DNA from 2 places in the Paenibacillus sp. FSL R7-0652 genome. Region 2 is predicted to be linked to the other one. Evidence: riboswitches for the same ligand, from Rfam matches in the RefSeq annotation. Region 2 holds a riboswitch; the other holds the start of a gene.

Region 1 (16,487 bases), 450 kb from region 2:
GTAAATATGTAGCGGTAGATGGTGGTATGACGGATAATCCACGTCCAGCACTGTATGAGTCCAAGTATGAAGCTGTACTGGCCAACCGTGCAAATGAAGCGGCAGTAGAGACGGTCTCTGTCGCTGGAAAATGCTGCGAGAGCGGGGACATGTTGATCTGGGATCTGGACCTGCCTAAAGTGGAAAGTGGAGACCTGCTTGCTGTAGCCTGCACAGGCGCATATAACTACTCTATGGCGAGCAATTACAACCGGATTCGTCGTCCAGCGGTTGTATTTGTCAAAGATGGCCAAGGAGATGTTGTCGTACGCCGCGAGTCCTACCAGGACATTATTCAAAATGACCTCGTTCCAGCACGTATTGGCAAACAACCGGTTACTCGTTAATTCATCAAGCTGAGTCACGGAATAGCAAGACTCGATTTTACTGATTGTAGAGGACGGAGGGGCATATCCTTTCCGTCCTTTGCTGTGCCTATTGCGTATCTGTACGGCATGTAGGTATCCAACCAAAAAGAACAGAAAATCAAAAAAAGCTGTTCTTTCTTTTGCGATTCGGCTCTTTTCGGTGTAAACTAAGAAAAGTGCTGTAATGCTTGACCTCAAGTTAAGTGCTGCGTCACAATTAACCCTGCTCAAAATTGAAAGGAGTCATTTACATATGGCGAAACAAGCAAAAATTAAATTGGCAAACGGCGGAGAAGTATTGATTGACCTGTTCGATCAAGAAGCTCCGAACACAGTAGCAAATTTTGAAAAGCTGGCAAACTCCGGTTTCTACAACGGTCTGGTGTTCCACCGTGTTATCCCGGGCTTCGTAGCTCAAGGCGGATGCCCTAGCGGAACAGGTACCGGTGGTCCTGGTTACACAATTAACTGTGAGATTAACCCGAACAAACATGAGCGTGGAACGCTCGCAATGGCACACGCAGGCCGCAATACGGGCGGAAGCCAGTTCTACATCTGCTACCAACCGCAGCCGCATCTGGATGGACAGCATACCGTGTTTGGTAAAGTAAGCAAAGGTATGGAGTTTGTTGATGCATTTGAAGGCCGCGACAAAATGGAAACTGTTGAAGTAGTAGAAGTTTAATTTCAACTGAAACTGGTCAACCGCATCAAGTTAACCCCTGGTACATTCCTATTACGGAAGTACCAGGGGTTTTGTGCATTGTACGACTTTTTTGCATAATTGCCTTGCGATGTGTTATCAAAAATAAGCTTAAAGGAACTGGCGGGATGAGTTGAACGTAGGTTATTCTAGCTAGGAACATATTGTTGAAACCGAATACATGAGGTTTGACAGCCTACTGGATATACTGAGCTTACATGTTTTCAGAACTACTGTGAAAGGATGTTGTTACTTTGACTTTAGATGTTGTACAGCAGCTTAAATTACTTCAAAACATTTATAGTGAGAGCACGATTTGGGACAAGGAGCTGCGTGCTTCAAGACACAATGTGCCAGAGGACGTATCGACGGAACAATTACAGGCACTAGAGTCTGCTGGTCATGAGCCTAATCACTTTGTAAGACCGCAGCATGAGGAGACGATCCGAGAACTGAGAACATTGTCTGAGCGTTGGACACTTCAGGAGACTGCTCAGGCTTTTGTGGCTTCTCTATGGTCAGCGCCAATGATCTGGCGTTCACTTCTTACAGGAAAACTGATCGCAGCCAGCATACCTGATCATGAATATAGACCGTATCCTTCCAGTCATAAGTGCCAGATCTGTGGTTTGGATGTGAATGACGGAGTAGACACATCGCTTCAGTGGTACTGGCGGATGACAAACGGCACACCGCTGGATGGAGACATATTTGGACATGTACTTGCTCTAAGAGAGATGGCCGCTTCGGAAGAGCTTCCTGTACCGAATGAATATGATCGCTGGACGCTGCGCGCCGTGTTAACGGTGCTGCGCAATTTGCCGCCTAAGACCCGTTACAGCAAGGCTGCGGATGCGCTCAAAAAAGAACAACTTCTGCCTACCAAAAAGGTATATGTTTACCGCGACCTGCTTGAAACGCTGGCGCTGGTCGGCATTCTGGACACGCCAGAGCAGCCCGGCATGATTACGGCTTTCACTTCGTATGCCGAACGCGACAAGAGGCCCAATACCCGCGTTGAGGTTCAAGCTCCACTGGCATGGTGGGATTCATCTATCGGAATAAACGAGGATAATCTGTCCCGAATTTTCAGTGGCTTCGACTGCAGCGATGTATCACTTGAGGACAAACCCGAACCCAATCCTCCAGCGATTGACACCGTTGTTGGCGCGTTCGAGAGCAGACGAAGTGTGCGTGCCAAAGCGAAGGTGCCGAAAAAATCTCCCGATGCTGGTACAGGTGAAGTGCAGCCTGGAGACGTATATGCAGTAAAAGCACTTAGTGGCTCTTGGGTTACTGTATACTGTCACGAAGTGAAGGACAAACGTGCCATTGTCGAATATCTGGATGGCGTATTCACCGATATGCCGGGAAAAGAAGACCTTATTCTGACTGTTCGTCCAAGGCCGGATGAGCGCTGGCAGTGCTCGGCCATCGGCATGGACTCGACCAGTTGGGTTAGAAGAGTAGCCCGGGATATGCCAGCTCCTGCTGCTTCCCAGCCCAAACCTGAGAGTGTTCCGTTCCACGCTGCAAAGGATTTGAGGCACATGGCAAGCTGGTGTTTTCCAGACTTGTAAGTGTGCTTGTAGGGAATTATAGAAGTCCGGGTCTCGCTTGAGACGCGGATTTTGCTGTTTTATGCTTATTAAAAGTTAGTATGTGACAAAAAGAAACAAAAATAAATTGATTTTTTGGCACTAAAGTGCTAACATCCAATTAATAACGAAAGCGATCCTTCAGGGCAGGGTGTAATTCCCTACCGGCGGTGATGCATCATGTTATGGATTACAGTTCCATTACATGGCAAAGTCCGTGACCTGTCTGCCTCGGCAGATGGCTGATCTGGTGTAATTCCAGAACCGACAGTATAGTCTGGATGGGAGAAGGAGAGAGTGTATGCCTAGCAGGCTGCACTCCGCAGGAGTGATGCTGCACAGCCGTCAGCAATAGACGTGACGCTGCGCGGGGAAGGCTTGTCTCTAACAAGTTTTTCTGAACATACTATCGTCTTATAGAACTCTTTACCTGAATTTTGTATTCAACAAGGTATGTGTTTGTTTTCACTTGCCTGAAAATGCAGTTTGGGTCAAGCGGCGGTATGTTGTACACGTTTCCTCCTGTAGATGACAGTTGTCTCTCATCATCCCCACCCGGAACGGAATGTTCGGTGGGGATTTTTTAGTTCAAGATTATAACCGTGGGGTGAACAATATATGGAAATGATCAATGATGAATTTTATATGGCGTTAGCACTGGATATGGCAGAACGGTCACAAGGACAGACTGGAATTAATCCTGTCGTGGGATGTGTCGTAGTTAAGGATGGAAGAGTGGTTGGCCTGGGCAGCCATCTGAAGAGAGGCACAGGGCATGCGGAAGTGCATGCCCTTAATATGGCAGGAAGTGATGCAGAAGGCAGTACAGTATACGTAACACTTGAACCCTGCAGTCACTATGGCAAAACGCCACCCTGCAGCGAACGATTGATACACGAGAAGGTCAAACGGGTGGTGGTCTGTTGTGAAGATCCGAATCCACAGGTGTCTGGCACAGGCATCAGTATGCTTCGACAACAAGGTATCGAGGTTGAAGTGGGTGTCTTGCGCGAACGCGGCAGACGCATGAATGAAAAGTTTATCAAGTTTATTACAACAGGCCTGCCTTTTGTCACTCTCAAAACAGCATCTACGCTGGATGGCAAAATTGCTACACGCAGCGGGGACAGCAAATGGATCTCCAACGAGCCGGCACGTGAGATCGTACATGCGCTCCGCCACCGTCATCAAGGCATCATGGTGGGGGTAGATACGGTTATCGCGGATAATCCAGAGCTGACAACTCGTCTGCAGGTCGAGGGTATCAGCCCGGTAAGAATTGTTGTGGATTCCAAGCTGCGTCTGCCCGTAGGTTCCAAAATGGTCAAGGATGGACTTGCACCAACTTGGGTGCTTACGACAGATGAGGCCAGCCAGGAAGCCGCAGAGCGTCTTGAAGCTTACGGGGTAGAAGTTATTCGCTGCGGACCAGGGCCGCGTGTCGACTTGCTTCATGGACTGAGTAAGTTGGGAGAACGGGAGATTGGCTCCATTCTGCTGGAAGGCGGCGGTACATTAAACGGTGCAATGCTGGAGGCGCGGCTTGTGGATCGGCTGCTTATGTTTATCGCTCCGAAGATTGTGGGCGGATATGATACTCCTGGCAGCTTCCGTTTTGAAGGTGTAGAGCGTATGAGCCAGGCCATACAATTGCATCAGCTGGAAATCGAGCAAGTTGGAGATAATATCAGCATTGGCGGAATTCCTGTTTGGCCGGAATAATCGACTGGACGGGACAACTCGAGGATGCAGCATCATATTAATAAAGAAGACTTATTGTATACATCGTTTTGGATAGGGAGGCGGCAGTATGTTTACGGGTTTGGTGGAAGAAGTGGGTCAGATCCGGCGCATTGGCCGTAAAGGTGAAGCCCTGGTGCTGAACATCAGTGCTGCAGTCATTATGGACGATTTAAAGATTGGTGACAGTGTGGCGGTTAACGGAGTATGTCTAACGGCAACAACGCTGGAGGCTGGCGGGTTTACAGCAGATGTCATGCCCGAAACGTACCGTCATACGAATCTCAGTCAACTTCAATCCGGCAGTAAGGTGAATCTGGAACGAGCAATGCTGTCCGGGGGGCGATTCGGCGGTCATATTGTTCAGGGACATGTGGATGGGACTGGCGTAATAGGGAGCATCACACGAGATCAGAATGCGGTTGTATTTGAAATCAAACCGGATGACAGTGAGCTGTTCAAGTTTCTGATTCCGAAAGGATCTGTAACGCTGGACGGCATCAGCCTGACGGTTGTAGAGACAACGCAGCGTTCATTCACTGTTTCGATTATCCCTCATACCATTGGTGAGACCGTACTGAACATTAAAAAGACGGGAGATACCGTCAATATTGAATGTGACATTTTAGGGAAATACGTCGATCACCTGCTGCAGTATGGCAGAGGTCATGCGGAAACGAATACAAGCAAACCGCGAAGCATCAGTGAGGAATTTCTTTCGAATCACGGTTTTGCCTGACCAATGAGTGTACAAAAAACGAAAAACAGGAGGTGCGCCAATGTCAGAACAATCGGAACCATCCGTCTTGGATTCAATTGAAGAAGCCATCTACGATCTGATGAGAGGTAAACCAGTTATCGTAGTTGATGATGAGGACCGGGAGAACGAGGGCGATTTTATCGCTTTGGCGGAGAAGGCCTCACCTGAGGTGATCAATTTCATGATTACCGAAGGCCGAGGACTGGTGTGTGTACCGATTACGCAGCAGCGTGCAGACGAACTGAATCTGAAACCGATGGTGCAGCAAAATACAGATTTCCATGGGACTGCGTTCACCGTCTCGGTAGACCATATGGAGACAACGACGGGGATCTCGGCTCATGAGCGTTCAATTACGGTCAAAGGTTTGATTGATCCCAATGCCAAGAGCAGCGATTTCCGCAAGCCGGGTCACATGTTCCCGCTGATTGCCAAAGATGGAGGCGTGCTCCGCCGTGCCGGTCATACCGAAGCTGCCGTTGACCTTGCAATCATGTGCGGATCATATCCAGCAGGCGTGATCTGCGAAGTGATCAAGGAAGACGGTACGATGGCGAGACTTCCGGATCTGCAGGAGATTGCGCGTAAGCACGATCTGAAATTGATCAGCATACAGGACATGATTCGTTACCGGAATGAGAAGGAACAGCTGGTGCAGCGTGAAGTGTCCGTGCGTATGCCGACGGATTTCGGCGAATTTCAGGCGGTGGCATACACAAATGCAGTAGACAACAAAGAACATGTGGCGCTGGTGAAAGGCGAAATTGACGGTTCCAAACCCGTACTTGTACGTGTTCACTCGGAGTGTCTGACGGGAGATGTGTTCCATTCTCATCGCTGTGACTGCGGTCCACAATTTGATGCGGCTCTAAAACAGATTCATGAAGAAGGCAATGGTGTGCTGCTTTATATGAGACAGGAAGGCCGGGGAATCGGTCTGATCAACAAACTCAAAGCATACAAGCTCCAAGAGGAAGGTCTGGACACAGTGGATGCCAATCTGAAGCTTGGGTTTGCTGCCGATCTGCGGGATTACGGTATCGGCGCGCAGATTCTGAAGGATCTCGGCGTTCGGCAGATTCGTTTGTTAACGAATAATCCGCGTAAGATTAAAGGGTTGGAAGGATATGGGCTTGAAGTCGTGGAGCGTGTGTCGATTCAGATGAAGGAGAACGAGGACAACACGGCTTATCTTCATACGAAGCAGGCAAAATTGGGACACATGCTTAAGTTTGATGACATCGAGCAGAACGAACAGCAATAACGAATAAACGTAGTTTACCAATATGTAAATATTACAAAATGAACAGGGTAATTCAGTACCCATGAACCTATTATATCAACAGGGAGATGACGATAATGCCTAACTATTTTGAAGGACATTTGGTATCAGAAGGATTAAAATATGGCGTAGTTGTTGGACGTTTTAACGAATTTATTACCAGCAAACTGCTCAGCGGGGCACTGGATGCTTTCAAACGTCACGGCGTGCAGGACAATGAAGTCGATGTAGCCTGGGTGCCGGGTGCATTCGAAATTCCGCTCATCGCGCAGAAAATGGCCGAAAGCGGCAAATATGATGCGGTCATCACACTCGGAACGGTCATTCGCGGCTCCACGACGCATTATGATTATGTCTGCAACGAGATGGCGAAAGGGGTAGCAGCGATTAACCTGAAAACAGGCGTGCCTACCATCTTTGGACTCGTTACTACAGAGAACATTGAACAGGCGATTGAGCGTGCTGGAACGAAGGCAGGCAACAAAGGTTGGGATGCTGCATCAGCTGCTATCGAAATGGCGAACTTGACGAAACAGCTAAAATAGTGCTTATTTAATAGTAGTGCCCTGCTTTGCGCAGACGAAATCGGGAGACCGGGTTCGAACGGCTGGCAGGGTTTTTTATTTTTCTGGCGGGAGGATTCGTCTAGTGACGGTAGTTACATACAAACTGGAGACTTTTGAAGGGCCTTTGGATCTGCTGCTTCATCTGATTGACAAGGCTGAGATCGACATCCAGGATATTCCCATCAGCGATATTACCGATCAATATATGGCGTATCTGCATTCCATGCAGGAGCTGGAACTGGATATTACAAGTGAATTTCTGGTGATGGCAGCAACGCTGCTGTCCATCAAGAGCAAACTTTTACTGCCTAAACCACCGGTAATCGAGGACTTCGAGGATTATGGTTATATGGAAGAAGAAGATTATGATCCGCGTGCCGAACTGATAGCACGTCTTATCGAATATCGCAAATATAAAGGAATTGCGCGGCATCTCCATGAACGGGAATGGGAGAGAAGCCTTATTTTTTCCAAAGAACCCGAGGATTTGCGCCCTTATATGCCTGTAGAGGAGCAGTCGAACCCGGTGCAGGGTCTGCATACTTCTGATCTCATCGCGGCGTTTCAGAAAGCATTGCGCAAGGCTGAGAAGCGCACAACAGTTACCCGGATCAAAAGGGACGAAATCTCGGTCAAGGACCGTATACGTGAAGTTGTCGGTGCCTTGGAGCGGGTAGGACCTGGAGGGCGATTATTATTTTCCAAGCTTATGGATGATCAGATTTATCGGCATGAGATCGTAGTGACGTTTCTCGCGGTACTGGAGCTGATGAAGATGAAGCAAATTGTTTGTTATCAGGAGCGGTTGTTTGAGGATATCGTTATGGAGTGGAGAGGGGAAACAACGAATCATGGATTTTCCGAAATTGAAGTCGATTATTGAGGGCCTGCTGTTTTTGTCCGGAGAAGAAGGCCTGAGTGTCAAACAGATTGCCGAGATTGTCGACCAGCGGGTGGAACTGGTCACGGATGCCATCGAGGAGATGATCACTGATTTCTCCCGGCAGGGGCGTGGTGTACAGATTCTGAAGATAGCAGGTGTCGTGCAGCTTGGCACGCTGCCAGAACATGCATCGTATTTTGAGAAGCTTGCCTATTCTCCTGCACGCACGTCGTTATCTCAAGCGGCATTGGAGACTTTGGCGATTGTAGCTTACCGTCAGCCCATTACACGTGTGGAAATTGAGGAGATACGTGGTGTAAAATCTGAGCGCGCTATCCATACACTCGTGAACAAGGATCTCATTGTTGAAGTGGGTAGAGCGGAGGCGATCGGACGTCCAATCTTGTACGGAACGACAAAGTCATTCCTCGATTATTTCGGACTGGCCTCGATCAAGGACCTTCCGGAACCGGGGTTGTTTGAAGACTCCGAAAATTTGGAGGAAGAAACGCAGCTGTTATTCAACAAGCTGGATATACAGCAGACGAACTTTGGAGATCAAGGCGGGCAGCATGAGCTTGGATACGAAGATAATGCCGGGTCTCTAGAACAAGATCGTGCGGCAGATTCGCAGGATGATTCTTCGAATTCATCCTCCTAATTAACGTTGATTAGTAAGAACATAGAGGGACGAAGTGGATATAAATCTGCTTTGTCCCTTTATTTTTTGTATATTATTTGCAAAGTGGATTGATCAAGCATCATACCCGTCAAGTGATGTTCGGCAAAAAATGGTGAATTTCAATGCAAACGTGAATTTTTTCCAGTGAAAAATGCCATACTATGCATGAAAAGAATTGAGGGCTTGGAGGTAAGGCCTGTGTGGATCTGGCTTGGAGGAATCGGTTTGTTCATCGCACTGCTGATTGCCGCAGTCCTCATCTCAAATGTTCATGTGCATGTTCTGTTTCGCAAACATAAGAGCGATGACTATGCGAATATTCATGTTCGGCTGCTGTATGGTCTCGTGCGGATGAACTACGAGATTCCGAGCATTGTTTTCCGGAATATGAGAGAGGGCTTCCTGCTTAGAACAGAACAGTCCATGAATCATTCCAGAGGAGAAGTACTCGGGAGTCAGCAGGTGAACAAACGAAAAGTAAAAGGCTGGGCCAAGGATGTCAAAGTTATGCTTAAAGCGACGGAGGCCCTTAAAATTTGGGTCAGGCAGACACTCAAACGGGTGTATATTACGAATCTGTTCTGGTCTACGGCGGTTGGGGTGGGAGATGCTGCATATACGGCCATGCTGTCAGGCTGGTTGTGGAGCGTCAAATCAATGATTGTTGGTTTCTTGACTTATCAGATGCGCTTCAAAACAGTGCCTGATCTTGAAGTTCTTCCTGTATGGTCGGAAGAAATGGAATTCAGGACGGAACTGGATTTTAAACTTCGGATTCGCATGATGGCGATTCTGGCTGCAGGGATGAGACTTCTTACACGTGTGCTGCAGGTTGAGGGCGGGTGGCGCATGTGGTTTAAGCTTCTTCAACAGCAGCGCCGTAAACATAAGGAAAAAAAGAAACGGAAGCACATCGTGGATAAAGATTCTCATACATCCGAAACGTAGCTTGCAAATTGATTGAACAGGTTGTAAAAGAATCATTCTGTTATATCGGGTTCCCTGCATTACATAACTCCCGCAAGTTTGGGGATGATATGGTTAGATCAAAAAACCTATAAGTTGAACTAATTGTTTGCACCCATTTTTAGTTTAGCTTGTATAGTTTACATTGAAACTGGAGGGAATACAGATGTCAGATCATCCAATTCAAGGCTTAATGGAAACTGCTATGGAAAATATCAAGTCCATGGTGGATGTCAATACAATCGTTGGTGATGCTGTAGAGACACCGGATGGTACCGTTATTTTGCCAATTAGTAAAGTCGGATTCGGCTTTGCAGCAGGCGGCAGTGATTTCAACGTGAGTGATGGAAAAGGCAGCAGCACATCAAGTGCGACAGAGCATGCTCATTCCGCGAAGGTCGCTTCGCCATTTGGCGGCGGCAGCGGCGGTGGTGTATCCATTCGCCCGATCGCTTTCTTAGTCGTAGGCAAGCAGGGGGTACACATCGTGCCGCTGGATAATTCGACGCACTTGTTCGAGAAATTGATTGATTCTACGCCTTATGTACTAGATCGTATTCAGGAGATGTTCCGTCATCGTAATCATGGAACAACGGAACATGATGTTCGAGTGGAAACGGATCATACCACGTATAGTTGAGCCGCAATCTTAAATCCCTCCGGCACTGCGGTGCATGAGGGGTTTTTGCTGTTTTTACCTGTGCGGGACATACTCCAGGTTGTCCGAACATAGGATAGTACAAGATTCCAAGCGACCCGGAGGAATGTGGATGCGAAAAAAAATCATGAAGGTTATTGTAGGTGTGCTTATGCCAGTAATGCTGTTTTCTTCATTAATGGGCCCACCGTCGGTTCAAGCAGCGGTTACCGGACCATCTACTCATGCGCAAAGTGCGTCCCTCATCGATGTGACTTCAGGACGGATTTTGTACAGTAAGGATGGGGACAAGGAGCTGCGCATTGCAAGTTTGACCAAGATTATGACAGCCATCGTTGCGATTGAAGAAGGCAGGTTAGATGAGAAAGTCAAGGTGACGTCCTCCGCTTTTGCCAAAGAGGGATCTTCACTGTATCTCAAACTGGGTGAGGAAATGACGCTTGAGAATATGTTATATGGTCTTATGCTTCGTTCAGGGAACGATGCGGCTTCAGCGATCGCTGAGCATATCGGCGGATCGGAAGAAGGTTTTGTACTGCTTATGAACAGAAAGGCAGAGCAGATCGGTTTGACGCATTCCCATTTTATGAACCCTCACGGACTTGATGCAGAAGGTCATTACTCCACAGCGAATGATTTAGCGAAGTTAACAGCGTATGCACTCCATAACCCGGTGTTCAAACGCATCGTTGCAACAGAAAACAAATCAGCTCCAAATCCCAATGAAAGCTGGGAATATTCCTGGCATAACAAAAACAAAATGCTTCGTTTGTACGAGGGTGCTGACGGTGTGAAAACGGGTTACACCAAAAAAGCATTCAGATGTTTGGTTAGTTCGGCTACACGAGATGGACAGCAATTGGCGGCAGTGACGCTTAATGATGGGGATGACTGGAATGACCATGCAAGGATGCTGGATTTTGGCTTTGAACATTTTCCGCTGGTCGAGATTGCAGAGCAGGAACAGCCCGTGCAGAACATGGAACTTGTAACCGGGCGTGGTTTTAAATACCCGCTCGCCAAGGGGGAAGAGGAATCTTTAACCAAAAAGCTGATTCTGCTCGACAATCGTGCACAGGGGACTACAGCTGAGGAAGAACAGTCAACTGATCCTACATTTGGCTTGGCGGGTCGGGTCGATATGCATCTTAAAGGCGAATTTATTGGCTCCGTACCGGTGTATCGTAAAGGAAGTTACATTCCACCCGAGCCGAAAATTGAAGATGATGCACTGGGCGGCATCGGAGATTCTGTAACATGGATTTCGGCATGGAAAGCTGTGCTAAGCCGACTGTTATCACCTTGACCAAATGTAGTGCAGCTGGGGCTTGCTGTCTAAGAGGAGGGATGGTTCCAATGATTAATCTGATTTGGCTGATGATGATCTTGATCGGGTTTGCTTTTGCAGCAGTAAACGGGAAAATTGAAATCGTCACCCAAGCAGCATTCGATGGTGCGGCTACGGGTGTTACCGTATGTTTTGGTCTGATCAGTGTGCTGGTTTTCTGGATGGGCATGATGAAAATGGCCGAAGATGCTGGTCTCCTGGGACGCATTGCCAAGCTCCTTGGACCTGCTGTACGATTTCTGTTTCCCGATGTACCGAAAGACCACCCGGCTATGGGTTACATATTGTCTAACATGAGTGCCAATTTGCTGGGACTCGGGAATGCGGCTACCCCGATGGGGATTAAAGCCATGCAGCAGCTGCAGGAACTTAACCCGGACAAACAGACAGCTTCACCAGCAATGTGCACGCTGCTTGCCCTGAATACCGCCAGTATTACAATTATCCCCACCACCTTGATTGCCATCCGCTTGAATTATCAATCTGCCAACGCCACAGAAATTGTAGGCACAACATTAATGGCTACCATTATTGCTACACTTGCGGCCATTATGGCAGACCGCTGGTATCGAAACCGAGCATTACGCAGACCGCCACGGGTATCCCATAGCGGTAATCCTGGCATGAAAGGATGAGCAGTCTTGTTAACCTTCATTAACTGGATTTCCGTCTGGGCCATCCCTGTTATTATCGCGTTCGTTCCATTATATGCGTTTACCAAAAAGGTCCCGGTCTACGAATCCTTTGTTGATGGGGCCAAGGATGGCTTCTCGACGGCTGTTAGTATTATCCCCCATCTCGTAGGTATGATGGTTGCCATCAGCGTTTTTCGTGCCTCGGGAGCGCTGGATTTTGTTATCAGTCTGTTCACTCCGCTCGTTTCCTGGATGGGTGTGCCTGGAGAAGTGCTTCCTCTCGGCATATTACGTCCGCTAACCGGTACAGGCTCGCTTGCTTTTACTACCGACCTCATTAAAACGTATGGTCCTGACTCCATGATTGGCCGGATGGCATCCACCGTTCAAGGCAGCACGGATACGACTTTATATGTTTTGACTGTATATTTTGGGGCAGTAGGCATCCGTAACGGACGGTACGCGCTCAAAGTGGGATTGTTTTCGGACGTTGTTGGCTTTATTGCCGCACTTGCTATTTGCTTGATTGTTTTTGGTTAAATGAAAGCTCCTTTCCTTCCGATATACTAGATATGCTAGAATATAAACGGAGGAGAGTGAGACATGCAGAAGAGTTGGAAACGAACGCTCCGTTTTGGGTTGGCTGGTATGCTCGCCATGACGATGCTTGCAGGTTCAACAGGATTAGCAGGTGCTCAGGCCGAACAGACGATACAATTTACCGGTTATTTTGACAAACCACTGCGCGCTCAATTGGCATTGACTGCCGATTCTTTTCCGGTAGTAAATGTACGTTTGATCAAAGCCAATGAGCCGGATCTGGTTTATTATGATGTTGGAACATCTATTTTGATATCTAAAGACGAAGTACTGACCAACTATCATGTCGTTCAGGATATTGCAGAACTGCCAGACGGAGACAAAGGAACCCTGACGGTTGCGAGCCCGGGGGCCCTCCATAAATCTGTTAAAGCTAAAATCATCAAAACCGATCCGGTAACGGATATGGCCTTGCTGAAGCTGGACAAACCCATTGACGCTGAACCTGTGAAGTTCGCCGATGCGAGGGATAATCAGGTGGTCTACACGATTGGATTTCCCAAAAATACGTCCGGAGATCTTGTGATATTGGATGATGAATTCCCTTCAACTTACAACACCATAGCTAAAAGTCGGGTATTCAGCTCTCGTGATATGGATGTTCCTGGAAAATCAGACATGGGCAGCATTGTCAAAGCGATGGCGCAGGGGAATTCTGGCGGACCTGTGCTTGATCAAAATAATCGGGTAGTCGGCATGATGACCTTTGTATATGACGGACGAACGTATTTTATTACTTCAAAAACACTGCAGGCATTTATAAAAGAAGCTTCGTCACCCGCGAAAAAGCCGATTCAGGTCGCGGGCAGGGTTTCGAACTAAAAACAAATACAGCATAAGCTGGAATGAGGAAGGTTTACCTTTGCGAGGTCTGAATGAGTTCAGACATGGTGAGGGTAAACTTTTTTGTATACCCGACTGCTGAATATCAACGCTGGAGCACATAAAATCAGCGGTAAAGCCCGCCTGTTGACAAAAACATCGGATAATCCTTGTGATTTCCCGGTTGGATGGGTATCATTAGTGTGAGGTGACATGACAAACATGGAAAGATTACAAAAAATTATCGCACAGGCAGGCATTGCATCCCGCCGCAAGAGTGAGGAACTAATCCTGTCCGGCAAAGTGGAAGTTAACGGGGAGGTCGTAACTGAACTGGGTACGAAAGCGAACCCCGAAGAGGATATGATTACAGTTAATGGAAAACCGATTCGCAGTGAGAAAAAAGTGTACTTGATGCTGAACAAACCAAAAGGTGTAATTACAAGTGCATCAGACCCGGAAGGACGGAAAATTGTATCCGATTATCTGAAGGGTGTTAAAGAGCGTGTCTATCCGGTAGGGCGTTTGGATTACGACACAGAAGGGCTCCTCATTCTGACCAATGACGGTGAATTTGCACATTTGTTGACTCACCCGAAGCATCACGTACCCAAAACCTATTTGGCAACCGTTAAAGGGGTACCTCATGGTACAGAACTGGAAAAGCTGAAAAATGGAATTATGCTGGAGGACGGCATGACTGCACCAGCTGAAGTAGAGTATAAAGATGTGGATACAGCTGCCAATGAAGCTGTGATTTCCATTACGATCTATGAGGGACGAAATCGTCAGGTAAGACGTATGTTTGAGGCAATTAACCATCCGGTAACCCGGCTGAAACGCATTTCGTTTGGAGGCATTTTGCTGCAAAACCTGAAACGTGGGCTGACTCGTAACCTAAGTAAAGAGGAAGTTAACAATCTAATTACACTCGCAAAATCCGAACCCGCCAAAAAAATGAAAAAAAGGTAATGTGAGGACACATAATTTTCATAAAACCGCCGCAGTTTTGTGACGAAATTCGCTATAATTGTTCATAGGATGTTCACAGTTATCTATGACAAGAGTCTATATAGGTGGAACAATTCTTTTACACGTTAACGGAGAGGACAGAAAAAACCTGGAAAAGCGAAGCGCTCGCCTAAAAGCTTTCTGAAAGAAAGCTGCATCGAAAGCATACGCTTATCACCGGATTTTTCCCTTTGGAAAAGGGGATTCAAAAAATCTGGGGATAACAGCGATTGTAAGGTTATTCTGTCATTGGAGTGGGCTGTGTAAAATCTTTAGTTCAATTTATATAGCAAATGAAATCGTCACTTCAAAGGGGAGCAGCACATGGGAAAATCAAGAAGAACGGTGCAAATCGTTATTTTGTGCTTGATCCTGGTGTTGGGTGGATATGCGATTACAACATCGGTATCCGGCTCGAATGGCAAACCGAAAGAAGGGGGACAGGCCCCTTCTTTTGAACTGCTGGGCCTGGATGGTCAAGTTCATACGTCTGATGAGTATCAAGGGAAAGCGATGGTGATCAATTTCTGGGGCACATGGTGTGAGCCATGTGTAAAAGAGATGCCCGCACTTCAGGCGCAGGCTGACAAATGGAAGGACAAAGGTGTCCAATTTGTTGGAATTAACGTTGGAGAAGATCAAATGACTGTAGAGAATTTCATAAGGCAGGTAGGTGTAACCTTCCCAATTATGCTGGATCGAGAAAAGAACTCGGTCCGTGACTATGGAATCTCACCGATGCCAACAACGTTTTTCGTATCAGAAACGGGTAAAATCTCTACGATTCACGTCGGACAGTTGGATTTGGACACACTTGATGCTCAAATCTCGCAACTGGCGAAGCAGCCCTGACAGGAGGTCTATTCGTGTTCCAAAATACGAAATGTGAGTGCGGTCATCAGAATCCCGTAGGGACGGTATTATGTGAGGCTTGTGGTAAACCGCTGCTGGAAGCGGAAGCTCAATCCAATGAAGTGCTGGAGATGCGTTATGATGGCATGGCACGGCGTTCACAGCGCAGCAATCCAAATGTTATTGATCGCATATGGAACTTTTTTTCATCCGTAAAAATCGCTGTTTATATGATTGTTATCACGCTGGTTGGTTCCATGCTGGGCACGATTTACCCGCAGGAGAGTACATTTCTGAATATGGATCCTTCGGTTTATTACAAAGAGACTTATGGTCAGCTAGGCCATATATATTATCTCCTGGGCCTATCCCATACATATGAATCCTGGTGGTTTATTCTGCTGCTGGTGATGATTGGAGCTTCGCTTGTAATCTGCAGTCTGGATCGTGTACTGCCGCTGTACAAAGCTCTTAACAAACAGCGTATACGGAAACATCTGCAGTTTCTGACAAGGCAGCGTCTCGTATATCAAGGTTCGGTTGAAGAGGCACCGGAAGAATGGATTAAGAAAGCGGTTACGCCGTTGCGTAAAAAAGGATATCGTGTTCACACTCAGGGGGATGCACTGCTTGCCGAAAAACAGCGATTCAGCCGCTGGGGGCCATATGTGATTCATATCGGACTTATTATTTTCCTACTGGCTGTACTTGCACGAGGGCTTCCGGGTTTGAATCTGGATGAGCATGTTGCTTTTCCTGAAGGCGAAATTAAAAAGATTCCCAATACTTCGATGTATCTGAAAAATGAGAAGTTCAGTGTGGAATTCTATAGTGAAGACGAAGTGCCCGAGCAGTTCAAAAATGTAAACAAAACGGTTCCCAAATTATTTGAAACAAAGGTCGTTCTGTATGAATGTACGGCAGATTGCTCCGATCTCTCCAAAAAACCTCAGCTTACTGAGGTTGCAAGACAT
Region 2 (16,487 bases):
CATTATTGAAATTCATACCTTGCTTATAACGTGCCACTGCAAAATTAATATGGTCCGTTAACGTTAGATATATATTTTCATTAAGTTCCTTGTTTAAGGACTGCTTGGCGTACTGAATGATACTATCGGATACACGAATATACTCCATCGGGATTTGTGCCAGCAGGGCATATAATTTGCCTGTAACATTTTTGGATTTCAGAAAAAATTCTTTTTCAATCTTGACTGTGTCCACATCGTCTCCCTTTTTCTTCTGAAAACCAATACCGCTGCCTAAAAGCATCATCTCCTGGCGCCGTTCATTGACTGCACAGACGACATTATTGTTAATAATTCGTGTGATCTTCATCGGAATCTCCTTTTAAAATGAAACGTTAACAGAATTTAGCAACAAAAAAAGACCATTAATTATGCAGACATGAAAAAATACAATTCTTCATGTTTGCATTATCAATCGGTCTTGCCTGCTGATCAGTAACAATCCTGATTAAATTCATTATTAACTTATATGGCTATCTTAGAGGAAAGCGTTATATTTGTCAACATATCTAAATTTAACTCCGTTCGTTATCTAAGATAGCCGCTTTGCATAATCTATTAAAGAAAAGAGCCGTTTTGAATTGGTCATAACCCCGTCAAGTAGACAGTACAAAAAAGACAAGATTTAAGCTGCGGCTGTTTCCCGGTATTCCACCGGGGAACGGTCGTTTAGTTTTTTCTGAAATCGGTTTTGGTTGTAAAACAATATGTATTCACTCACTTGCTGTTCAACCTCTGCTTTGTTAGCTGCCTTATTCAAATAAATCTTCTCCGTCTTCAAATGAGAGAAAAAAGATTCAATACAGGCATTATCTAAGCAATTTCCACGCCTGGAGTGACTGCCTAGCATGCCGAGCTGGTTTAGTTTACGGTTAAAGGGCTTCGACGTATATTGAAATCCTTGATCTGAGTGTAGGATTACGCCATTCAGATCCACGTGCTGACGGAGTCTGTCCAGCGTGTCATGAACCAAAGCGAGGTCATTTCGTTCAGAAAGATGCCACGCTACAATTTCGTTATTGTATAAATCTTGAATAACAGAGAGATACACAAAGTGTTCTCCAGCACGAATATAGGTAATGTCCGTAACCAGCTTCGTTCGTGGTGTATCCGCCTGAAACTGACGCTCCAGCCGATTCGGGTTTACCACAGAGGCTTGTTTTCCAAAGAATCGACGCTTTTTTCGAATGACAGAACAGATGCCTAATTGTTTCATTAATCGGTACACCTTTTTGTGGTTGACTCGAAGGCCTTCCCGTCGTAAAGCAACGGTCATTCGAAGATAGCCAAAGTAAGGATGCACGCGATGAATGGCAAGCAAATGGGATTCTAGTTCATGTTCTTTGTGTCTACGCTCTTTTGCGGCTGCTATGCTTTTTCTCCACTTGTAATAACCCGAGCGGGAAACCGCAGCTAACTTCAAGAGCCAAGCCAGACCATGGCGTGCTCTCAGGTCCTCAATGATTTGAAATCTGGCTGCTTTACTCGTCACTCCTTGTGTAGATTTGGATACCGCTTTTTTAAGTATTCAATCTCCGCCCGCAAATACGCCATCTCTTCTTCCATACTGGAAAACTTGGTTCTAGGGCGTCCACGTTTGGGTATAGCAGGTTCTAGACTCATTCCCTGTTTCGCTTTGGCTGCCCACACTTGTACCTGAGATTTATTTTGAATATCTAAACGTGTCGCTACTTCACGTATACTCATATGTTCTTCGTTGACCAGCCGGACGGCCTCCAATTTCAACTCCAAGGAGTACCGCCGGTATGTTTGTCCTTTTTTAGCCATGAAAAAACCCCCTTCGTTTACATGATTAAGTTCATCTTAACAGATGTCTTTTTTCTCATGTCTACTAAAAGGGGATAATACCAAATTGACGACTCTTTTTATTTTATCTTGACCCTGTTTACGAAAAAACAATCCGATCCGCGTCAGACATCCGATATTGTGTCAGCAGATATTCGGTACTCTGCATCGCTTTGCGGCGGATTTCATGCAGATCAACATCCAGCAGCCTGCCATCTCGCTTCACGGGTTTCCCGGCGACAAAAACGGTATCCACATTCGATGGATTGGCAAACTGCACAACCGCCCCAATCGGATCATGCACAGGGAACAGATTCAGATCTGTTGAGCAAATCATGATCAAATCTGCTTCCTTTCCAGGTGAAAGGGAGCCTGTTTTCTTTTCCAGTCCCAAAGCCCGCGCACCCGCAGCCGTTGCAAATCGCAGTACCTGACTTGCCTGCAGGCTCAGTTCACCCGGCATCTCTCCCTGCTGCAGCAGCAGTTCGTTGGTTCTGGAACGTTCCGCCTGCAGGGCGAACTTCATCTGTGAAAACATGTCTCCACCAGTCGAGGTCACTACATCTACCCCCAGTGTTGGTGTCCCCCCATGCTCCAGAAAATATCCCGTGGCTGGGTAGCCATGCCCCATCATCATCTCGACTTCCGGTGTGACCGACAAGGATGCTCCGCTGTCCGCCAGCATTTTGAATTCATCCATGCCCATCGTATTTCCATGAACAACATTGATGCGGGGACTCAGCAGTCCCGCCTCATGCATTCGGCTGATTGAACGATCGGCTGCCCCCCAACTGCCAAAACCGACATGCATCGAACAAATGGCGTCCAGTTCTTCTGCCAGCTGAACATCCTTGACCGTGGTATCCCAGTGACTGAACTCCGGGCCACGGATGGCAAGACCATATGTAAGTAATTGATCGTTGGAGGAGAAGTATCGCTCTTTAACGCTTCTGATATTTTCCGGATAGGAAAGTCTGCTCTCCCGGTTCCAATACTCGGTTTCTCCAGGAACACCGTGGGCAAACACAGCTCGAATTCCTGCATCCTGCAGCCCTCGAATCAGCTCATCCGTATGGTCCGGGGAGTAAGGCATGCTCCAATCCAGCACCGTTGTCACACCAGCATTAAGCGCTTCCAATGATCCAAGCAGGTTGGCGATGTAACTGTCCTGAGGACGGAGCTTACTTCCCATGGCTCCATAGTACAGATTCTGCAGATACACGGGCAGCGACCAGTTGGTTCCGGCGGTTTTGACAAGTGACTCCCACATATGTCGGTGTGTGTCCACCAATCCAGGCATGATAATCATGTCTGACGCGTCGATGACTTCTACATCTGCAGCTGCTGCCTCAATATTCGGTTGAATGGCTGCAATCAAATTACCCTGAATAAGTACGTCTGCCCTGTTATACTGACCAATACGAGCATCCATCGATAATACACAACCGTTTTTCAATAGATAACTTGTCCCCATAAGACACCTCTCCAATCGTAATGGTTTGTAAAATGATCTGATCCGCATTGCTGTACATTTTTTCTTTCCTATTCGCAGCTTACTGTTTCTTTCTTTGTTTCTTCTTTGCTTCTTGCTTCTTGCTTCTTGCTTCTTGCTTCTTGCTTCTTTTGACTATAATTTCGCTAGTATATATACATTATATATCAAGTGTAAATAATTATCAAATTGTGGAAAATCATTCCGCTATCTACTTACCTTCTTTGGAATCCATTTTGCGTTGAGCTCGGAAGCGTCTTACCTTCATTAAATTACCGCACATTTTATCATCACAATATTTCTGTGTCCGGCTGCGAGTAGCGTCATAAAATATCCATCGACAGTCCGGGTTATCACAGCTTCGAATTCGCCTGCCTTCGCCCTCTACCAGTGTCATGGCAAAATCAGCAGCGACCTCTGCCAGGACTTGAACCCAATGGGTATGGACGGGAACCAGCACTACATTCAATCCTTGGTTCTGTGAGACTAGTTGTCGGATAACACCGCCAGCCTGCATAAAATCATTCAACCATTGTTGATCCTGGTCGGATAAGGTAGTTCCATCAGACACACGAATCGCAAGAGACTGCAGTTCATCTCTGAATCTTCTCATGGTGGATTCCTCTTCAGCCGATGCGGGTACTGGCGCTTCTAATTGCCAACGATTCAGAAAATCCCGCTGCCAGCCTGCGTTCCCCAGCCTGTCTTCCGATCGGTTCCCACCGCGCCAATCATGGTAATCGCTGTTTACAAAATCGGTCCATAATCTATCCATGAGTACCTCCGATCAAAATAGTAACAATCTAAAACCAATAAGATGGTTACATCTATTCGAATTGTGTTATATTAATTGTAACCATTTCAATTCATAATAGCTAGTTACAAGCATCAAGACGTAAGAACGAGATGAGTCCGACAAGAGAGGAATGAAACGCATTGAAAAAGTCTGTTACAACGGCATTAGACGTATTGGTTATTCAGAACGAAGATACCTGGAATCAATGTAACTGGATCGTTCCATTGTCGAAGGCTCTTGAAGGGCTGACCGCAGAGCAAGCAGCCTGGGTTCCTTATCTAGGAGGACTAAGCATATGGCAGCTGGTCAATCATATGTATTATTACAACCAGCTGATTCTGGAACGTCTTCAGGGCCAAACTCCATCTGAACCCGCTGCGGAATCGAACGCAGCTACGTTTGGCGAACCTGGCGACCCTTCAAACCATGCTGGCTGGAGTATGCTCATGAGGCGTACCAGTGCACTGGCAGAGCAGCTGCGTGATCACCTTACCGCATTACAGGAGTCTAAACTTGAGGAACCTTATAAGGATTCTGAAGAAAACTGGGCTCAAACCCTTGCCCGATGGGTCCTGCACGATGCTTATCATGCGGGTCAGATCGTGCTGCTCCGCAGACAGCAGGGATGCTGGAGTATCGTTTTCTAAAAAAACACTTGAACTGCTAGCGCTTACAGGAATAAGATGGACTTCATAAGGTTACAACTTGTTCAATACTATATATTAATTAATTGAATAGGATCTTCGGGGTAGGGTGAAATTCCCGACCGGCGGTGATGTTCTTGAAGAACCAGCCCGCGACTCGCTGTTTGTGGTTATGACTACAGACAGCGACTGACTTGGTGAGATTCCAAGGCCGACGGTACAGTCCGGATGAGAGAAGATCAACACAATGGCAGGCCGTTTACGGGAAGTTTTCTTCTCTGACGTCTTGTCTTTGAATGGTCCCCCGTTTATTTGGCGTACGCCAGAACGGGGGATTTTGTCGATTTTGCCAACTGAAGATTCCGTGTTCTGACGAAGGAGTCCTGAATATGGAAAAGACATCATCAGCACCAACTAGGTATCGCAAGGAACGAAGTAATACCGGATTTTGGCTTGTTGTACTAGGGGCAGCCCTTTGGGGGGTAGACCCGTTATTTCGCATTATTTTGCTGAAAACGATGACTTCTACACAGATTGTACTGATCGAACATATCATCGTCAGTCTTGTCGCGATTCCGGTACTCTGGAAGTTTCGAGATGATCTGAAAAAACTGCGTGCTCGTCACTGGATCGCTGTCGTCTTTATCTCATGGGGTGGTTCGGCACTTGCGACCGTATTATTTACTTTGGCGCTCACCCATAATGATCCTAACACCGTATTGTTATTGCAAAAAATGCAGCCGCTCTTCGCGATTGTTCTCGCAAAGCTTTTATTAAAAGAAACACTGCCGCGCCATTTCGGAGGACTGTTTATCATTGCGCTGGCAGGAACATACCTGCTTACGTTCGGCTTTTCACTACCGCTGGGCAGTTGGAATAACTGGATTCATGCAGGCAGTCTGCTGTCTCTTGGTGCCGCAGCCTTATGGGGCGGATCTACGGTAATGGGTCGACTAATGCTGGGGCAGGCAAGGTATGAAACGGTTACCTCCCTCCGATTTGTTGTGGCACTTCCACTTCTGATTTTCATGACCTGGAACGAGGGCGCTCCGTGGACACTTCCAGCAGGTACTGGGGCACAAGCTGCCGTTATACTCAACATTCTCGGTCAGGCACTATTGCCAGGTTTGCTCAGTCTGCTTCTGTACTACAAAGGATTATCGTCTACGAAAGCTTCCGTTGCCACACTTGCAGAGCTCAGCTTCCCGATGGCCGGCGTGCTGGTGAACTGGATTGCTTTCCGTACACTGGTAACTTGGGAGCAGCTCCTCGGTTTTATCCTGATCTGGATTGCGCTGTTTGCAATTTCGAAGCAGCAGGAACGTACTGCACCGATGGCAGAAGCCGCACCAAAACTTCGAACGGAGTAATCATGACGTACCACCCGGCTTAAGCAGCTAAAGCACTGTTTCACCTTATGAGGTGAGCAGTGCTTTTTTACGATCTTCCCGGCTTGTTTTGTCTTTTGCTTCTTAGGATGGTACGATGATTTATGGCACTTGAAACATACATTTACAGAGGACAATATTCAGGAACTATTTTTAGAGAGGAACGATTACTAATGTCTTCATTCTCCTATACAGCCTATGATGCGATTGGCTTGGCCGAGCTGATCCGTTCCCGGGAAGTATCCCCGGTTGAACTGCTCGAAGCGGCTTTTGCACGTCTGGAAGAAGTGAATCCGCAGCTTAATGCGGTTATTCGTACATATGAAACCCGTGCTCGGCAGCAAGCCGGCACTGTTCGTCCCGGAGAACAGCCTTTTGCGGGTGTTCCCCTGCTGCTTAAAGATATTTCTCAGTCGCTGGAGGGTGAGTTACTCACTTCAGGTTCTCGACTATTCCATGAGCATCGTGCGAAACGAAGCTCCAATTTTGTTAACCGCCTGCAGGAAGCAGGTTTTATTGTGATAGGACATACAAACACGCCGGAGTTCGGGTTAAAAAATATAACAGAGCCATGGCTGCATGGGCCTTCGCGCAATCCATGGAATGTGAATCATTCCCCAGGCGGCTCAAGCGGCGGTGCCGCTGCCGCTGTAGCATCAGGCATCGTACCTCTTGCCGGCGCAAGCGATGGCGGAGGCTCCATTCGAATCCCCGCTTCATTCAGCGGATTGTTCGGACTGAAACCGACACGGGGACGTACTCCCGTTGGTCCAGGTGTAGGGCGGCAGTGGCAGGGAGCCTCGATTGATTTTGCCTTATCCCGCTCGGTGAGAGACAGTGCTGCACTGCTCGATACACTGCAAGTTATACAACCAGAGGCTGCCTTCCAAGCTCCGTTATTTCCTGGAAGTTATCTGGCGGACATGAATTATCCGCATCAGCGTAAATATCGGATTGCTTATACTACGGACTCCCCGGTTGGCACACCAGTCAGCGAAGACGCCAAAGAAGCCGTAATGAAGCTTGTTCACTTCCTTGACGCTCAGGGCCACCATGTGGAAGAAAAACGAAGTCCAGTCAATGGTGTACGGCTCATGGAGAATTATTACATGATGAACAGCGGTGAGATGGCCGCGATGATCTCTTCTATGGAGCATGGCCTAGGACGGTCCCTCACTGCGGATGATATGGAGATTGAATCATGGGTACTCGCTGAAGCCGGCAAAAAAGTGTCCGCTGCCGAATTTGTGCACAGCTTGGCAGAATGGGACGTAGCAGCTGCGCAGATGTCCTCGTTGTTTGCACGGTTTGATTTTTACATCTCACCCGTCAATGCTTATCCTGCACCACGGGTAGGAGAACTGACACCTCATGCAGAACGAATCCAACAATTGATGTGTGTCAGTGATCTGGGCAAAACAGCGCAGCAAGAGCTGATCTATGATATGTTCAAGCCCAGCCTGACCTATACCCCTTTTACACAGCTTGCGAATCTGACAGGTCAGCCTGCAATCAGTCTTCCACTGCATCTGACTGCAGAAGGTCTGCCAATGGGTGTGCAAGTTATGGCGACCAAAGGGCATGAAGATTGGTTGTTACATCTGGCCGGGCAGCTCGAATCATCCGAACTGTGGATTGGAATGAAGGGCAACCCTATGTTTCCGTCCTCTACGTAAGCTTAAAACTTACATTAATCGAAAAAGTCAGCAGCCTAAACTGCTGGCTTTTTCGCCTATACGCAAACTTCAGCATCTAGACAGCTCCATATTTGTAAATACAAATAGCTAGCGAGCAGTTATTAGTTTACATAATTATTATGATGTATTCTTAACTCATATTAACTTCAAACCGGATAAAATGTGTGGATCATGAGAACCCTAAACTAGTGAAAAAAATTACTTTCTGGGGAGGGATCATCAATGGGAATATTAAGCGGTAATCCCAAAAATGAGCCAATGCATTATGGAGAAATTTTCAGTGTCTGGCAGTGCTCCATGGCGGCTAAAGGCGCTGTCTCTTGTTATCAGGCTTATATGAATCATGCAGGAGACAAAGATTTGAAGAAAATTCTGGATGACATGCTCGATCAGGCCAGACTGGAGATCAAGGAATGTGACGCTTTGCTTACCGAAAACGGCATCTCCCCCGCACCAACTCTTCCCGAGAGACCTGCTGTAGCTTTGGAAGATATTCCGCCCGGTGCAAGATTCACCGATCCGGAAATTGGTGCCAAAATTGCGGCGGATACAGCTCTTGGATTAGTGGCTGCGAGTCAAGTCATTGGTCAATCCATCCGTGAGGATATCGGTGCACTTTTTGCCAAGTATCATGTTACCAAGACTGCACTGGGTGTTCGAATCCTTCAATTGAGCAAAGAAAAAGGATGGCTCATTCCCCCTCCGCTGCAAGTTAAACGACCGGATGGGAAGTAAATAAGATGATTTCCTTAAGTTCGTAATATCGTCAGACTAGTAATTGCGATATCTAACAATGTATTAACACGGCACACAACACACACACAACATTAAAAAGGCAGGGATTATCCTCATCTCTGCCTTTTTTACTCAGTAAGCAGCTCATTTCCAGACTCGTAATCCAAGTATTCTTCATCCACATAACCTTGTCTCTTTATCCGAGTCCCCCACCCGCTGATGAACACAACATCTCCACCTCCGTCACCATCTGTACACTAACCGAAGTCGGCCAACTACCTAACAGGAAAAGGTGAATTGTTTCTCCCATATAGCCACAATTTCCTTGATGATCTGATGGCCAGATATAAGGTAAAAAAACAATATGGATGATAGCGATTGAAATTAGAACTTTCAAAGTCTTTATTATCCGATAGTCTACATAGGGTCCTCTTTCCAAATTCCAGCATGAGTAGGTGCGAATCCGCATTTTTCATAAAACGCCTTGTGTACCCTGCTGTATGTCAAAGTTACTATTCTTAAGCCTCGTACGGTTGACTCATTTAATAATTCGTTTACAAGCTGTTGGCCAATTCCTCTCCTTTGATATTTTGGATGTACTATTATGTCCTCCATATACCCATGTTCCAAGCCTGTTCCAGCAATATACCCAAAAGCAATGAGCACTCCTTCAGGATCTCTCGCTCCAGCCCAAAAATTGCATCTCTGAAATAAGGTTGGATAATCATCATCTCTTCTTTCCCAACCAATTGCTTCTCTTAAAGAAGGAACTTCCTCATCTCTAATTTCTAAATTAATATGAATCAGCATCTGTCATACCTCCTTTAGGAAATTGTACAATATCTTCTCATAATTAATTATAAAAAGAGTTTGATCGAATGATATAACAGTTGATGCCTTTTCCAGCTCATCAAGCACCTTCTCCAATTAACCATAAATATCATTAGACATATATCTAATCTTTAATTGGCTGCGGTCTTGTGTCCTGTTCAGTACAAGTTCTTGTCCTTGGCTCGGGACAAGAATTTAGGGCAATAAAATAAAAAGCCGCTAAATCAGCGACTTCAATGGGAATATGCTCGTTTCCGTCGACGTCGATATCACCAGCTCGGATTCAGCAGCTTCTTGGCTCTTGTCCTACAAAATCAGCAAGCTGAACATACTAACATAGTTTATACGAAAGGAGGATCATGTTTATTTCTTTTTTAATTGGCTATGTTGTTCTGGGATTAACGCTTTCTGCCCCCATCGGTCCCGTTAACGCCGCACAATTGGACAAAGGTGTAAGGGGAGGCTTCATGCCCGCCTGGTTTATTGGACTAGGTGCCGCAGCAGCAGCTATCATCTACATTGATCGTTTATCTCGGGGTCATTCATCTGCTGGAGCTTCCATATGTGCAGGTGTTTTTATGGATGTTCGGCAGTTTTGTATTGCTGTATACAGGGGTCGAAGGAATAGTCAAATCAGGATCACTGGTCTCCGAGCCAATACGCAGCGGCTCTTCGGAACTGTCCAGATCTTTCCTGCAGGGGTTCCTGATGTCGCTGTTTAATCCTCTCTCCATCATGTTTTGGCTGGGAATCTATGGCTCGGTTCTGGCTAGAACGGTTCATACCTCTACAATGGATCAATTGCTTCTTTACAGTGCAGCCATTATTTTCGGTGTACTGTTGTGGGATTTGTTTATGGCAGCAGCCGTCAGCTTTTTTCGGAAGTACCTTACACCATCATTACTTAAAGGGTTTGCGATTATTTCCGGCTTATCCCTGGTTGCGTTTGGATGTTATTTCGGTTTTAAAGCATTCCAGTTTCTATTTTTCACTTGATTTTGCTTTTCTGCTTGCGAATACCTGTAATGTGAAAGCCGGTTCGCTTCGAAAAGCTGCTCTCTTCCGAGGATGCCTTCTTTTGCTGTCCTTTACCTCCAGCGGATGGTTTTTTCCTGCGCACACGCTGCACGATGATATCACTTACAGCAATCAGGAAAACAAGCAGCAGACTGATAAAGAAACCGGGCCGGCTTAAGCCGTGAAAAAGAGTACCGGTTACAGCGGCGCTGATCAATACTAGGCCGGTCCATCGTTTGACCACATCCAGTGTACTTGATTTCAGTAATCTTCCTGACGAAAGCAGGATGAACAGCCAGTTATACATCAGCATCAAACCCGCAGCTGTTGTTACATATTCATAGACTTTCCCTGGCAGCAGCAGTGACATCAGAATCGTTCCAATCAGACCGCATCCGATAAGAGAAAGCGCGAAGAGCGGATATTTCTCCTTCCATTTCTTTGAAAACATTTTTGGAGCATCCCCCTCCTGCGCCAGCGTAATCATCATGGAAGTTACCGCATATAACGATGCAGTCATCGTCGAGAACCCGGCCACAATGAGAACACCGTTAAACAAGTGCGGCACAAAAGCAAGATGATCGCTGCTCAGCGCGAGCACAAACGGACTTTCTTTTGGATTAAAAGCAGACAGCGGCACCATCGTTAGAGCAAGTCCAATGGATACGACATACACGGCAGACAGCGAAATAAGCATAAACTTGCCCGCTTTAGGTGCATCCTCTGGTTTTTCCAAACGGTACGACATAATGCCGAGCACCTCAATGCCTCCATACGCATAGAACGCAAAGAGGAACGCAGCCCATAACCCCAGACCGCCTTTTGGGAAAATGGAGGCCATATCCAGCGGCACTTTGTGTGCATACTTTGTGCCTCCAATCCAGCCTGCAAGCAGTGCGATTGCGAGAACAAGGAACATGAATATAGCAGCTATTTTAATTACCGCTAGTACGTTTTCCACCCGATCAAATCCTTTGTTTCCAAAGAAAACAATACATAAACCGACAATGCCATAACCCGCGGCAAAGATCCACAGCGGCACCGCAGGAAACCAAAAGCGTGAAAAAATGGATAGTGCGGCCAGTTGACTGCCCATGATGAGAAGCTCGGCAAACCAATAGACCCATCCACTGGCAAAACCCGCCCAAGCGCCAAAGGCCTTCTTCGCATAAGAGCGAAACGACCCCTGCTCGGGGTGATCTGAAGTCATTCGTGCCAATGCATCAAATACAACATATGTACCCAACGCTGCAAGTGCATAAGCTATAATTACCGCGGGTCCGCCAATCTTAATAGCTAGACTGGAGCCGAGAAAATAGCCTGTACCAATGGTGCCCGCAACGCCCAGCAGACTAAGCTGCCACCATTTCAGTTTTTTTTCATCCGATGACTTTCCTGAAGCCTGACCCATTTCGTCAATCCTCTCCCATCTATATTCGTCGCAACAGATAGCCTTCCCTAAACAACCGAAAACATCTCCCTGAATATTTCGTTAAACCTCTCAGCATAATACACAGGTAAATTCACACACTTAGGAGGAACAATTATGAATCCATTTTCCCAAACACAGCAGATTACTCAGCTGGCTCAACAGCTGACACAACAAACACAGCAAGCTTCCATGCAGTATCAGCAATTGCTCAGACAAGAACAGAGCAACGCCCAGCAGCTCGAACAGCTGGCTCAACGCGAGCAGCAAGCTGCTCAAATTATCCAAACGGCGCTGCAAGGGCACCAGACAGCGATTCAGCAGCTGCAGCAGATCTCTAACCTTGCTCAGCAGCTGGCAAATACTTCTTCACAGCACGTATCCTACATGGATCAACCTTACAATACGCCTAACCCTTCAATTCAAGGTCAAGGACAATCCTTCGGCCATTTCTCAAACCATAATCGTATCTAGATGTATCCGAATGGATGAATTAGATATCAACACACAAGGAGCCTGTGATGGGCTCCTTTTTATTTTCACTGCAAAAGTCTAAAAAAGATCCCGAAGGATCTCTTTCTCTCATGGATACATTTGCTAGAGACACTCGTAAGTCAAGCCATCCCTCTGCTCGCTAGGCATTAAGATCATGTGTACCAGGACTGTGCTCATTCGGAAGCTCAGGCAGATAAGGAAGCGGATGGCCCTGAGGTGGCGAATCAGATCTCTATACTGCATGGCTTTGCCCCTGAAATTGCTGCTCTAAAAAAAGAACTGCATCATCGTACGCATTTCACCGAACTGACCACCCAGCGTTTCCTGTAACACCTTCGCTGCAGCCGGATCGGGTTTGTCCGGTACAATCAGATTAATCAGGTCTTCACGATAGAAAAACATAGTAGGCCATCAGTCTAAATTTGCTTGCAAACCTAGTTTTCTACGATTTCCCTAATGATATGTGCTCCTGATTTAGCAATCTTTCGGTTTGGGTTATCTAACAATATTCACTCGCATGACATGGACAGTCACCATTTTGCCTGCAGGCTATATCCTATAAGTAAAGTAAAAGGAGGATTGTAGATGTCGCTGTTGTTTTCTTCGGTTGATATGGAAAATGAGGAGCTTCCGGTTGAACTATGGCAAAGGGATGCTTACCGCTTGTTTTCCGCCAAAATGAGTGACCGTGAGGCACGATTTCCCTGTATCCCAGCAACTCAGGCGTATGCACTTGGTCATCTTCGCTACGGATTTATTTTTCAGTCTGGAAATGCTTCTCCTGCGGAGCAGTTATCGAAAGTGGTAAGTGAGTATGGAGCGGTTTCCCGTACTTTCGGAAATTATTCATCGCTGGTCATCTTTTTCGAACAGGATCAAGAGATGAAGGATGTACTTACTTATGAACAATCATTCTGGAACCTTCTAAGTGAGCTGCGAAGTCTGGACCCCGAAGCATGGCCGGAAGATATTCCGGAAGACCCGGAGAATCCTTTGTGGGAATTTTGTTACAATGATGAACGTTATTTCGTCTACTGCGGTACGCCAGCACATATCTCGCGGCAAAGCAGGCACTTTCCGTACTTTATGCTGGCGATGACCCCACGCTGGGTACTTGACTTGTGGAATGAGCAGCCCCAGCGGGCGTCAGCTGTTGCTCCTAGAATACGCGCTCGGCTTGCCGCCTATGATACGGTTCCCGCCCATCCTGAATTAAAACAATACGGATCGGAAGGCAATCTGGAGTACAAACAATATTTCTTACGGGACGACGATACTGCGCCCACCAAGTGCCCTTTTTTACACTCACTGCAGCGGGAAAAAGTAAAAGAATAGAATCAGCATTCTAAACAAGCTCTCCTCCGAATAAGCTGTATACCAGCCAATGATCTGAGGAGAGCTGCCGTTCTGCAATCCATGTGAAGAGATGAAGAGAGATACATAGACTGTTTTACAAAAAACTTGTGAAGTGGACAAGCTGTTGTTTTTTCTTGACCCATTTTACAGAAAGGGAATGATTATGGAAATATATATTAAGTTCATCCTCATAGGTCTTGCTATTGCCATGCCCGTTGGAGCAATTACGGTAGAGATGACCAAACAGGGGCTGCGAAACGGATTTCTTCATGGCTGGGCAGTGGGTCTGGGAGGCATGACATTGGATACGGTCTTGATTCTCGCAATGTATTTTGGGTTCGCTTCAATTCTGTCGATCCCCTTGGTGCAGATTCCATTATGGCTGGCTGGTGCAGGTTTTTTGGCTTATTTGGGTTATGACTCCATTCGTAATTCAGATTTGAACCTCGCCACTACGGACGGGAAAGCAGCCCATGCTCCGTCTTCCTTTTGGCGAACGTATCGAAATGGTTTATTGGTTGCCATCTCCCCTGGCAATCTAATGTTCTGGGTTTCTGTCTTTGGCGTTGTATTGTCGGACTCGTATCAATCCGCAGGCAAGCTGAGCTTCATCATCGCGGCAGTAGGGATATTATGTGGTATTCTCCTGCATGATCTGGGGCTGCTCACCATCGTTTCCATTACACGCAAAATGATGAGCTCAAAGATGGTACAGCTCGTTTCCAGCCTGGCAGGAGTGCTTCTGATCGGATTCTCATTCTACTTTTTGTACAAGTTCATGACTGCACTTTGGCAGTACATTTTCTAAGACAAGCACCCTCTCTTCTAACTGGACCAAGTGCATATACAAAGCGAAAAAGCTGCCCTTTCTTAAAGAAAGAAGCAGCTTTTTCTGTTGACTTACCTTTTGGTATGTGGATTTCCATTTATACAATATTCAAGTTGGGAGGAGAGATAAACTGACACTTGAACATTAATGCAGCAATGGAGTGGAATAGGTTTTCTATTGTGAATTTTTCATATGTTGAATTTTTATAATTTTACACTGAATCTAAACAATTCTTCCAGCTGCTCGTCGATTTCATATAGTAAATTCATCAGTTGATCTGCATAAAGTCCAAGCACAGCTCTGCTGTTATTAAAATGGATCCATTCCAGCGTAACCGGCACAGGTACATGCCATACTAAAGCTTCCCAAAGCGTATCCATAGTTTCAAAATCCGCTGGATGCAGTGAAAACTCATTCTGAAGCACAGCGCGCAGCTCCTCTAAATTTCTGATCGCTTGACCATCAATAATTACCTTTTTCATATTCGTTAGCTCCTGCGTTCTGTTAACTTTAATGATCTTGATGATCTTTGCGCCGATTCGCTATAAAAAGAGCACAAACCATAACCAGGATCGCCATGGACCACCAGAAAGTAGACATCGCCTTATCATGATCGGTAATAATTAAACGAATAACGGCCGTGATCCCAATATAAATAAAGTAACGGAGCGGAAAATGAAAATTAGATTTGAAGTACTTCACAATTAACGCAATAAATTCAAAGTATAAGAAGAAAACAAGCAATTCGGACAACATCTCATAGTAACTATCTTCGCGAGTGAAAAAGGATTTAAACACGATTTGAACGATATACCATGTCTCACTAATCAATAGTGCACTGAGAGCGAGAGCTAAAAAGAACAAGCAAATATTCAGCAGCGCCTGTAAGATGTGAGGTGTTTTGCGGAATTTATTATATAATGTTTTGGTTTTCATCTGTGCTGACTCCTATTTCAATATGTGATGTCCATTAACTGCTGTTTCATATGTTTTCTTCCCCGGAAAAGATAGGTTTTAGTCGTATTTTCGGGTACGCTGTTCAATGCACTGATATCTTTCACTGTCATCTCCAAGCAGTACCGCTGATATACATATGGTTTCCATTTACAAGGTATTTGATGAAATGCATCATTGATGCGGCGTTTGTGCTCCGCGGCTGTCTCACTTTGAATTAATCTTTCCTCTGGTCCAGGTTCACGGGATATTACCTCGTATATGGCATCCTGAGAGGAACCGTTATCCTGCCTATAAAGCGGAGGCGGGGCCGAATGCTGTCTCTTCTTCTTACGAAGATCATCGAGACATACATTTTTACCAATTGTATATATCCAGTTCACAACGTTCTTCTGGGTGTTCATCTGTTCAATATGTGTGTACACTCTCAAGAATGTCTCCTGCACGATATCATCCCGATCCTGCGGATCTCGAAAATACCGTGAAGCTAATCTCCAGACCATCGATTGATACGTGAGCATAAGTGAAGTAAACGTTGGTTTGGCTGCAAATAAGGTGCCTTTCGTTGGCTTCTCTACCGGGTTCATAATGGTTCCTCCACAGATGTAATTTAAACCCCTGGTGTTTTCTATCTAAATTAAAATTACATTTCAAATCAGCTGCATGATCAGACCTTTGATTTTCTGAACTTCATGATCGCATTATAGTACGTACCCTCCTGCTTTCTTGTAAACTCACCCTGCATGCGATTCATTATCCGGTGAATAATTCTCTCACCAAGTCCTGTACTTTCCTGAGAATTCTCAGGAACTTTAATCCTATTGGTCATTCGGATATCAAACATTTCCGGATCGGATTCAAAAGTGATGCAGATTTCATGCTTCCTTTCCGCATACTTCAACACATTGGACAAAATGTTATCGAACACTCGCCCCAACTCCTCCAGATTCACCATAATATATACCTGCGGCAGTTCCCC

Evidence for each region. A riboswitch is a leader RNA that binds a small molecule or an ion and turns the genes downstream of it on or off. The one in region 2 is predicted to bind FMN.
Region 1: it holds a riboswitch for FMN, as region 2 does, so the genes downstream of both, ribD (bifunctional diaminohydroxyphosphoribosylaminopyrimidine deaminase/5-amino-6-(5-phosphoribosylamino)uracil reductase RibD) here and MKY97_RS16255 (DMT family transporter) in region 2, are expected to answer to the same signal.

The regions. Positions count from the first base shown of each region.
Region 1 is NZ_CP152001.1:4,121,259-4,137,745, reverse strand. It holds gene lysA (diaminopimelate decarboxylase) at 1-386, shown strand, start outside; gene MKY97_RS18315 (peptidylprolyl isomerase) at 661-1,092, shown strand; gene MKY97_RS18310 (hypothetical protein) at 1,365-2,690, shown strand; FMN riboswitch at 2,842-3,005, shown strand; gene ribD (bifunctional diaminohydroxyphosphoribosylaminopyrimidine deaminase/5-amino-6-(5-phosphoribosylamino)uracil reductase RibD) at 3,327-4,430, shown strand; gene ribE (riboflavin synthase) at 4,519-5,187, shown strand; gene MKY97_RS18295 (bifunctional 3,4-dihydroxy-2-butanone-4-phosphate synthase/GTP cyclohydrolase II) at 5,228-6,472, shown strand; gene ribE (6,7-dimethyl-8-ribityllumazine synthase) at 6,568-7,035, shown strand; gene MKY97_RS18285 (segregation/condensation protein A) at 7,139-7,939, shown strand; gene scpB (SMC-Scp complex subunit ScpB) at 7,908-8,600, shown strand; gene MKY97_RS18275 (DUF2953 domain-containing protein) at 8,820-9,569, shown strand; gene ytfJ (GerW family sporulation protein) at 9,754-10,227, shown strand; gene MKY97_RS18265 (D-alanyl-D-alanine carboxypeptidase family protein) at 10,406-11,551, shown strand; gene MKY97_RS18260 (nucleoside recognition domain-containing protein) at 11,602-12,228, shown strand; gene MKY97_RS18255 (spore maturation protein) at 12,235-12,768, shown strand; gene MKY97_RS18250 (serine protease) at 12,832-13,650, shown strand; gene MKY97_RS18245 (pseudouridine synthase) at 13,873-14,622, shown strand; gene MKY97_RS18240 (redoxin family protein) at 14,986-15,513, shown strand; gene MKY97_RS18235 (cytochrome c biogenesis protein ResB) at 15,528-16,487, shown strand, end outside.
Region 2 is NZ_CP152001.1:3,673,707-3,690,193, forward strand. It holds gene MKY97_RS16230 (PRD domain-containing protein) at 1-349, opposite strand, end outside; partial or broken gene MKY97_RS16235 (IS3 family transposase) at 665-1,827, opposite strand; gene MKY97_RS16240 (amidohydrolase family protein) at 1,946-3,319, opposite strand; gene MKY97_RS16245 (ABATE domain-containing protein) at 3,549-4,112, opposite strand; gene MKY97_RS16250 (DinB family protein) at 4,274-4,780, shown strand; FMN riboswitch at 4,869-5,021, shown strand; gene MKY97_RS16255 (DMT family transporter) at 5,167-6,147, shown strand; gene MKY97_RS16260 (amidase) at 6,339-7,841, shown strand; gene MKY97_RS16265 (DUF3231 family protein) at 8,085-8,597, shown strand; gene MKY97_RS16270 (GNAT family N-acetyltransferase) at 9,015-9,407, opposite strand; partial or broken gene MKY97_RS16275 (LysE family transporter) at 9,794-10,424, shown strand; gene MKY97_RS16280 (amino acid permease) at 10,417-11,856, opposite strand; gene MKY97_RS16285 (AMP-dependent synthetase and ligase) at 11,992-12,348, shown strand; partial or broken gene MKY97_RS16290 (manganese catalase family protein) at 12,640-12,771, opposite strand; gene MKY97_RS16295 (YqcI/YcgG family protein) at 12,955-13,704, shown strand; gene MKY97_RS16300 (LysE family transporter) at 13,889-14,533, shown strand; gene MKY97_RS16305 (barnase inhibitor) at 14,758-15,036, opposite strand; gene psiE (phosphate-starvation-inducible protein PsiE) at 15,065-15,490, opposite strand; gene MKY97_RS16315 (sigma-70 family RNA polymerase sigma factor) at 15,508-16,095, opposite strand; gene MKY97_RS16320 (HAMP domain-containing sensor histidine kinase) at 16,176-16,487, opposite strand, start outside.